4 regions of the Lysinibacillus sp. NPDC097195 genome follow, and region 3 is predicted to be linked to each of the others. Evidence: riboswitches for the same ligand, from Rfam matches in the RefSeq annotation. Region 3 holds a riboswitch; each other region holds the start of a gene.
What was found. Region 3 has a riboswitch for S-adenosylmethionine ahead of ACIQXI_RS21145 (bifunctional homocysteine S-methyltransferase/methylenetetrahydrofolate reductase). Riboswitches for the same ligand answer to the same signal wherever they lie in the genome.
Positions count from the first base shown of each region.

Region 1: another riboswitch for S-adenosylmethionine. It lies ahead of metA (homoserine O-acetyltransferase MetA); the one in region 3 lies ahead of ACIQXI_RS21145 (bifunctional homocysteine S-methyltransferase/methylenetetrahydrofolate reductase).
Region 2: another riboswitch for S-adenosylmethionine. It lies ahead of metK (methionine adenosyltransferase); the one in region 3 lies ahead of ACIQXI_RS21145 (bifunctional homocysteine S-methyltransferase/methylenetetrahydrofolate reductase).
Region 4: another riboswitch for S-adenosylmethionine. It lies ahead of ACIQXI_RS16330 (O-acetylhomoserine aminocarboxypropyltransferase/cysteine synthase family protein); the one in region 3 lies ahead of ACIQXI_RS21145 (bifunctional homocysteine S-methyltransferase/methylenetetrahydrofolate reductase).

Region 1 covers NZ_JBIWDP010000001.1:1,186,830-1,189,034, forward strand. The annotation lists gene metA (homoserine O-acetyltransferase MetA) at 1-933, opposite strand, end outside; SAM riboswitch class I at 1,033-1,141, opposite strand; gene ACIQXI_RS06105 (nucleotide excision repair endonuclease) at 1,392-1,763, shown strand; gene panF (sodium/pantothenate symporter) at 1,854-2,205, opposite strand, start outside.
Region 2 covers NZ_JBIWDP010000001.1:20,422-22,626, reverse strand. The annotation lists gene metK (methionine adenosyltransferase) at 1-1,029, opposite strand, end outside; SAM riboswitch class I at 1,285-1,402, opposite strand; gene pckA (phosphoenolpyruvate carboxykinase (ATP)) at 1,604-2,205, shown strand, end outside.
Region 3 covers NZ_JBIWDP010000009.1:45,296-47,500, reverse strand. The annotation lists gene ACIQXI_RS21145 (bifunctional homocysteine S-methyltransferase/methylenetetrahydrofolate reductase) at 1-1,393, opposite strand, end outside; SAM riboswitch class I at 1,484-1,583, opposite strand; gene hemG (protoporphyrinogen oxidase) at 1,879-2,205, opposite strand, start outside.
Region 4 covers NZ_JBIWDP010000003.1:227,637-229,841, reverse strand. The annotation lists gene scpC (succinyl-CoA:acetate CoA-transferase ScpC) at 1-121, shown strand, start outside; gene ACIQXI_RS16335 (glycerol-3-phosphate acyltransferase) at 359-1,000, opposite strand; SAM riboswitch class I at 1,159-1,273, shown strand; gene ACIQXI_RS16330 (O-acetylhomoserine aminocarboxypropyltransferase/cysteine synthase family protein) at 1,388-2,205, shown strand, end outside.

The DNA of each region.
Region 1 (2,205 bases), on a different contig from region 3:
AATATGATATTCGATTTCGTCTACAAAATCCCATTCATATGGCGTTTCTTGGTACACATAGTAGTTAAGCCAATTCGAAAATAATAAATGGGTATGTGCGCGCCAGGTATTAATCGGCTCTTTTGTAGGGTCATCATTCGGGAAATAGTTAACTGGCACCGCAATATCAATCCCTTTTGCTACATCACGACCATATTCATCAGCTAAAGTTGTTGCATCATATTCTAGGTGACCCGTAATCATAATGTTCTTATTATCCTTTGACTGAACAATAAATACGCCAGCATCTTCTGAGTAGGATAATAATCGCAATGCAGGGTGATTGCGTACTTCGTCGATTGAAACCGATGTATAGCGCGAATGTGGTGCTGTAAATAAATCACTAAAGCCGCGAACAAGATCAACCGTTAAATCTGTAATTACATGTGAATATACACCAGAACATTTTTCTGGTAATTCAAATTTGCCAATACCATAATGATGATATAATGCAGCTTGCGCACCCCAACAAATATGCAAGACAGATGTAACATTTTTCGCAGACCAATCCATTATTTCCGAAATTTCTTCCCAATAATTCACTTCTTCAAATGCCATTTTTTCTACAGGTGCACCTGTAATAATCATCCCATCAAAGCGACGATGGCGAATTTCTTTAAATGTCGAATAAAATAGCTGTAAATGTGATTTACTCACATTTTTTGATTCATGTGTCGCTGTATTTAAAAAAGTAATATTTACTTGTAACGGGGTATTCCCCAGCAATCGTAGCAGTTGTAACTCTGTTTTTTCTTTTTCAGGCATTAAATTAAAAATTAAAATGTTTAATGGACGAATTTGTTGTGTTTTTGCACGGTCTTCCTCCATTACGAATATTTTTTCCTCGCGTAAATGTTCTCCAGCTGGTAAGTTTTTCGGAATATTAATTGGCATGTTGTATTCCCCTTTTCTTTAATTTATCTCTCTATGTAAAATTAAAAAATCCCCCTCATTCCATAAGAGCAAGAATGAGAAGGATTATTATCACGTTCACTCTTATCTCTCAAAGGAAAATCCTTTGGTGGAATTAGCACCTTTCTAACAATGTTAGAGGTTGCTGAAGCGTCATAGGGCCAAATCCCTCAGCTTCTCTTGATAAGATTATTCAATTAAACAGAATTGTATCATGAACAATTAAGAATTTCAATAATACATAGAATATTTTGTGATTAAATGAATGAAAGCCTATTACTTGTTGAACACTAGTATAACTTTATTACTTCATATCGTTTATTTTATGCCTTATAATAAAAAGCATAGAAGCAAAATAATGAAACAATTAAATCTTAATGGTAATCATGAAGGTATTATGTTAACATATACCTTTAGTAACAGAGAGGAACGTGAGTATTTTGATTAAAATTGAACTCCCAAAACCAGACTTAGTAATTCGCCAACGCGAGCAAGTATTAAAACCAGGGGATGTAGAAATTCCACCTTTCCATGGTTTTATTGATTTCCATAAAATCACGCGTGAAAAAGGCGGTATTTTCTTATTCTACAACGAAAAAAATGAACTTTTATTTGTAGGGAAAGCTCGTAAAATCCGTCAACGTATTAAAAAGCATTTTGAAGATAATGTATCACCGATGAAAAAATACCGTGATGAAATTTTCAAAATTGAAGTGTACGAAATTGATGATCCAATGGAACGTGAAATTTACGAAACATATGCGATTAACACATTCCGTGCAAAATATAATCTTGATAAAGTATTTTATTAAAATGAACGCCGTTAGCATATAACTTGCTAGCGGTTTTTTTTATTTAAAGAAAAACACCCCGAGTGTTGTATCACTCAAGGTGCTTAGCATTTAGATAAATAAATCTTCATCCTTAAATTTATTGGCCGTTAATAAACTGACGATAACAAAGATTACTAAGGATGCTATGATCGGTATTGTCACCGTATGCATGCCAAAGATTGTTGGATAAAAGCGATCAATGATAATGTAGAATGTCATGCCTGTTATCATAGACGCAATTGCACCGTATTTATTAGCCTTTTTCCAATACAAACCTAGGACGACTGACCAAATAAAGACCGCTTCTAGACCACCAAAGGCAAATAAATTAAGCCAAACTAATAAATCTGGTGGATTTAACGCAAAAACAACAACAGCCAAGCCAATTACTGTCGTGACAATAAAGCTAGCACGTTTAATT
Region 2 (2,205 bases), on a different contig from region 3:
CACCCATTTTACGATGTCGCTTTCACTTACTTTACCAGTACCAAATGTATCAACAGCAATGGATACTGGTTGTGCTACACCAATTGCATAAGCAAGCTGTACTTCAGCACGTTCTGCTAAACCAGCAGCAACGATATTTTTCGCCACATAACGTGCTGCATAAGCAGCTGAACGGTCTACTTTTGTAGCGTCCTTACCTGAGAAGGCACCACCACCATGGCGCGCATAACCACCGTATGTATCCACGATGATTTTACGACCAGTTAGTCCAGCATCCCCTTTTGGACCACCAATAACAAAACGGCCAGTTGGGTTAATGAAATATTTCGTTTCAGCATCTAATAATTCATTAGGTACTACTGGTGCAATGACGAATGCTTTTAAATCTGCTTGAATTTGCTCTAGAGTTGCTTCTTCATCATGTTGCGTCGAAATAACAATTGTATCCACACGAACTGGAATGTTATTTTCATCATACTCGATTGTCACTTGTGTTTTACCATCTGGACGTAAATATGCTAATTCACCTGATTTACGTACTTCTGTTAAACGACGTGCTAATTTATGCGCTAAACTAATTGGTAAAGGCATTAATTCAGGTGTTTCATTACATGCGTAACCAAACATTAACCCTTGGTCACCTGCGCCAATTGCTTCGATATCTGCATCTGTCATTGAGCCTTCACGTGCTTCTAAAGCTTGGTCCACACCTTGAGCAATATCCGGTGATTGTTCACCAATTGCTACTAGTACTGCTAAGTTTTCAGCATCAAAGCCGTATTTGCCGCGTGTATAGCCGATTTCTGCTACAGTATCACGCACAATACCTTTAATATCTACATAAGTAGAAGTAGTAATTTCCCCTGCTACTAATACTAATCCAGTTGTGACAGTTGTTTCACACGCTACACGTGCATTTGGATCTTCCTTTAAAATAGCATCTAAAATTGCATCCGAAATTTGGTCACAAATTTTGTCTGGATGTCCTTCTGTTACGCTTTCTGATGTAAACAATCGACGGTTTGTCATTTAGTTTTCCTCCTATTACTCTTACAAATAACATTTGCGAAATGAATACGGTACTCATTACCCATGTCAAGTTCGCTCCTAAAGGATTGAACTTCCAAGCCGTTGTTGCTTTTAACATGAGGATTTCGAAAGATCCGTCATTATAATAAGGAAAGAATTGTATATACTTACCTTTACATTCATTATGAAAATAAAAAAAATCCTTTTCTCACGTACTGTACATGAGGAAAGGAATAATGACTTCATAACCTTTCACTCTTATCGTTCAAGGGTTATCCCCTTGCATCAGGTTGGCACCAGCGCATGTCGTGAATAGTTCATGCAGGTTGCCGGGTTTCACAGGGCCTGACCCTCCACCAGCTCGGGATAAGAGTATCCGTTCAATTTCCCATCTTACGTAAAAGGTCGAACGTTGTCAATTATTTTATGACATTTTGCAGAAAAGTATTCAAAACTCGAAAATAATTTTTGAATTAGTATAGATTATTAAGGCAATTGTGTTATACTATTTTTGAAATTAAGAAAAACTCCTTCATAACGAGGGAATATTATAAAAAAGGATGGTATTTAATCGATGAATTCAGTAGAAATTGCAAACGAACTGAAGGAATTATTAAACGGCGGGAACATTAACGTTCAACTTTCAGTACCACAATTAGCGGAAAAAGCTACATCTCGTGGTGAGGCTATGTTAACAGTAGATGGCGCAGTTCGTGCAGAAACTGGCAAATACACTGGTCGTTCACCTAAAGATAAATATACGGTAGAAGAAGAAAGCACAAAAGATCAAATTGACTGGGGAAAAGTAAACCAACCAATTTCTTCCGAAGTGTTTGATAACTTATATGTAAAAGTAGTTAAATACTTAAAAGAACGTGACGAATTATTCGTATTCAAAGGCTTTGCAGGTGCTGACAAAGATTCACAATTAAGCATCCAAGTAATCAATGAATATGCATGGCACAATCTTTTCGCCCATCAATTATTTATCCGTCCAACTAAAGAAGAATTAGCTTCTCATGTGGCTGACTTCACAGTTATCTCAGCTCCTAACTTTAAAGCTGATCCAGCTGTTGATGGTACAGCTTCTGAAACATTCATCATTGTATCACTTGAAAAGAAAATTATCTTAATCGGTGGCACTGAATACGCTGGTGAAATGAAAAAATCTATTTT
Region 3 (2,205 bases):
CCGCAACGGAAAAGTTTGCTTTTTTTCGAAGTGGCTTTCCTGAAAACGATATCCCTTCATTTAACTGCTTAATTAGTTGAATAAGCTCCATTGATGAAACATCATACACACTTGTCGCACCTGGGAAGTCGCCAACCTTTGTTGGATCGCCTGTAACCGCTAAAATATCATGTATGCCCAGCGCATTTAACCCCATTAAGTGTGACTGCAATCCAATTAAATTGCGGTCACGACACGTAATATGCGTTAACGGTCGGACACCGTGCGTTTCCTTCAACAATGCTCCCATCGCCACATTACTAATGCGCGGAGATGCTAGCGAATTATCTGCCATCATCACGACATCTGCACCGGCCTCATATAATTTTTTGGCACCTTGAATAAAGCCATCAATTTCTAAATGTCTTGGTGTGTCTAACTCCACGATAACCGAGCGCTCACGTTTCACCTTTTCGTGCAACGGTTCATATGTTGCAGGTTCTGCTTCGCGTACAACTTCAACTTTTTCGGGCTTTGTATACTTTTCTTCAACAGGTGTTAACTCTTCTAAATATTTTTTTGCCGCTGCTATGTGCTTTGGTGTCGTACCACAGCAACCGCCGATTAATCGCACACCTTGGTCACGTAATGCTACCGCTGCTCGACCAAAGTAATCTGCTTCTGACTCATAAACGACACGCCCATCCTCTAAATCTAGCAATGAGGCATTAGGATATGCGGACATAAACGCTTTGTCAGGTAGCTCAACACCCTCAAATGCTTGAATTGTATGGTGTGGGCCTAAACGACAATTGACGCCTACCACATCTGCACCCAATGCTTCTAGCTCATGTAATGCTTGATTTAACGCCATACCATTTTGCAAGACACCTGGTTCATGCATCGATACTTGAGCAATGATAGGTAGTTCTGTTTTCGCACGTAACATTGTTAACGTTGCACTTAGTTCTTCGAAATCATAATACGTTTCTAGTAAAAGACCATCAGGATTTCCTGCCAGTAACACAGTCGCTTGCTGTTCAACAGTCGCCAAGATTTCCTCTAAAGTTGCATCACTTTTACGAATACCACGGATGCCACCAATTGTACCTAAGACAAATTGTCCGCCCTCGGCTGCAGCACGTTTTGCAATTGTAATAGCGGCCTCATTAAACTGCTGAACACGCGATTCTAAACCGTAGCGCGCTAATTTAATCGCATTGGCTCCATATGTATTGGTTTGAATCACATCTGCACCCGCTGCGATATATTCTCTATGAATTTTTTCGATTAATTCTGGTCTCTGCACATTCATTTCTTCATGGCAATACTCCAAGCCATAGCCATATAATACAGTACCAATGGCCCCATCAGCTGTTAACACATGCGTTTTTAATTTTTCTAGCAATCCCATAAAACGTAGCCCTCTCTTTCGTTATACGCAAAATATAAAAAGCCTTCTTTTTACATAAAGAAGGCTTTAACGAATCGTAATTGTTGTTCCTTCTCATCTTCGACCAGTGTGGTCTTCTGGATTTAGCACCTGACATACGTTGGTTGCTGAAGCGTCATCGGGCCAGTCCCTCAGCTTCTCTTGATAAGAATTTAGTATGAATTTTTCAAATAATTAAAAGAATCATATCGTTTACAGACGATAGAGTCAAGACTATTTCACTTAACAAAGGATATTTCTTCAGAAAATTAACTTATTTCAGCTTTATTTCACCTGTGTATGGATTTCATCATGACCTTGTCTTCATTTCACTATAGGTGCAACTTTTTAAGTCTGGGTACTAGTAAGCTATCGCTCCAGGTTGTGCTTTCCGCGGGCAAGCTCAGTCCAGGGCCTCGGATTGCTTGCTGATCCCGCTGGAATCGCAACATTTTGGGATAATTTAATTATCGTAGTTTTTTTGCAAGCGCTTCGCCTACTTGTTTACCATTCTGTATGCAAGCACCAATGCCTACACCGAAATAGGAACATCCAGCTATCGATAAATTTGGATACTTTTCTGCCAGTTCGACAGTTAAACCTTTTAATGCCTCATGATGTGCTAAATCATATTTTGGCATTTGATCAATCCATTTTGCTACATTTACGACAGTTGGTTGTTCATCAATGCCTAAACTTTTCTTCACATCGTCTAACGCGACAGCTGCTAATTCTTCATCAGTCATTAAGCGTAATTTTTCATACGCGGGATTAATGCTCTTATAAAAGAGTCG
Region 4 (2,205 bases), on a different contig from region 3:
TAACGAAGCGAATGAAGCGACAGGTGGACATCATACACCACATATTTTAGAAAAAGCACTTTCTTGGCATGTGAATTTAGCGAAGAACGGTACAATGCTAGATCCATCGTTTGCTAAATAATATATTAAAAAGAGTTAGATTGAGTGCTATCAATCTAACTCTTTTTGTTATGCGTTTGTTGTCCACTACGGCGATGCTTTCCGCGGGCACATAGTAAGCCGCAACCCTCGCTAACGCGCAAGGTGTCTGCGCTTACGTTGCGTGCGTTCTAAGCTGGAGTCTACGTGGATTTTTACTGGAGGTCATAAATACATGCCTAGCATGGAAATTGTTTTAGTGCCTGGCACCCATCTTAATTCATAACGATTTTTTAAAGGCAGATGTTACTTTCGGTTCGGTACCATTGAGTAGCCTTTTGATATTTTCGATATGCAAGATGAGTGCTAAGCATAACAGTAGAATTGAAATAATAGTTGGGCCAATGCCAGGTATCCATAAATAGGTCGCCATACAAAAAGCAAGATAAAACTCAAGCACTCCAATGATTAAATAGTTTGTTAGTAAAGATAAAATAACAAATAATATAAGTGCAATTAACGCGACTTTCCAATCGACGGCAAGTAAAATGCCAATAATGGATGCTGTCCCTTTGCCACCTTTGAAGCCCATATGAAAAGGGAAATTATGACCTAAAATAACACTAGCAGCCATTGTATAAATTAAGAGCCACATTTGTATATCAGTATAGTTTGAGGCATGTGTGGCAAGGTAGTTGAGGGCACAGAGTACGGCAAGGACCCCTTTACCAATATCAATTACTGCTACTAAAACCCCGTATTTCCAGCCGAGCGATAGGGTTGCATTGGAGGCACCGGCATTGCCATGCCCAGCCTTTTTTAAATCTACACCTGATAAAAATTGTGCCACTTTAGAGCCATGAATGCAGCCAATTAAATAACCAATAACAATCATAATAAAAAATATCATGGCTTTTTCCATTAACAAATGCTCCTTTCAATTTATAAGTTTAATATAGTATATGTGCTCTTATTACGTAATGGAGCAGACAGAAGTTTCAGAAAAAAATAATTTTTACTGTTGACAGAAAAAAAGTCTATGTTTATACTGTGTAACAACGATGGAAATTGAATCACATACTCTTATCAAGAGCGGCGGAGGGAATAGGCCCTATGATGCCCGGCAACCAGTGAGTGACGAACTTGCTAAGGTGCTAATTCCTACAGATTCTTACTTGGATCTGGCAGATAAGGGGAGGAAAACTTGCAACCGCAACCCTCTTCTTAACTGAAGAGGGTTTTTGTTTTCTACACATAAATCCTCCTCATCTCCGGTACCATCGTCAAAACCACTAAGGAGGAAGAAAACATGTCGAATTTCAAACCAGAAACATTACTATTACACGGTGGTCAAGAGCCTGACCCAGTGACAGGTTCTCGAACAGTACCAGTGTATCGTTCAACAGCTTTCGTATTTAAAGACACTGCTCATGCGCAACGTCTTTTCGCATTAGAAGAAGCGGGTAATATTTATACACGTATTACAAACCCGACTGTAGATGTATTTGAAAAACGCGTCGCTTTATTAGAAGGTGGTACAGCAGCAGTAGCACTTTCATCAGGTGCAGCAGCAATCGCATTTTCTATTTTAAATCTTGCAGGAGCAGGGGATGAAATCGTAGCAGCAAGCTCTTTATACGGAGGCACATATAACTTATTAGCAAATACACTACCAAACTACGGTATTAAAACGATTTTCGTAGATGAAACGAATCCTGAAAATTTCCGTTCAGCAATCAATGAGAATACAAAAGCAGTGTTCGCTGAAATTTATGGCAACCCGAGTTTAAAAGTGCTGGATGTTGAAGCAGTAGCAACAATTGCGCATGACAATGGTTTGCCGTTAATAATTGATAGCACATTTGCTTCACCATACGGAGCAACACCAATCGATTTCGGTGCAGATATCGTTGTACATTCAGCAACAAAATGGATTGGCGGTCATGGTACCACGTTAGGTGGCATCGTTGTAGATGCTGGGAAATTTGATTGGACTCAGGGAAGATTCCCTGGTTTTACAGAGCCAGATGCGTCTTATCATGGTTTACGTTACGGAATTGATACTGCAGCGGCTGCATTTGCCACAAAACTGCGTGTACAATTACTTCGTGACTTTGGACCAACATT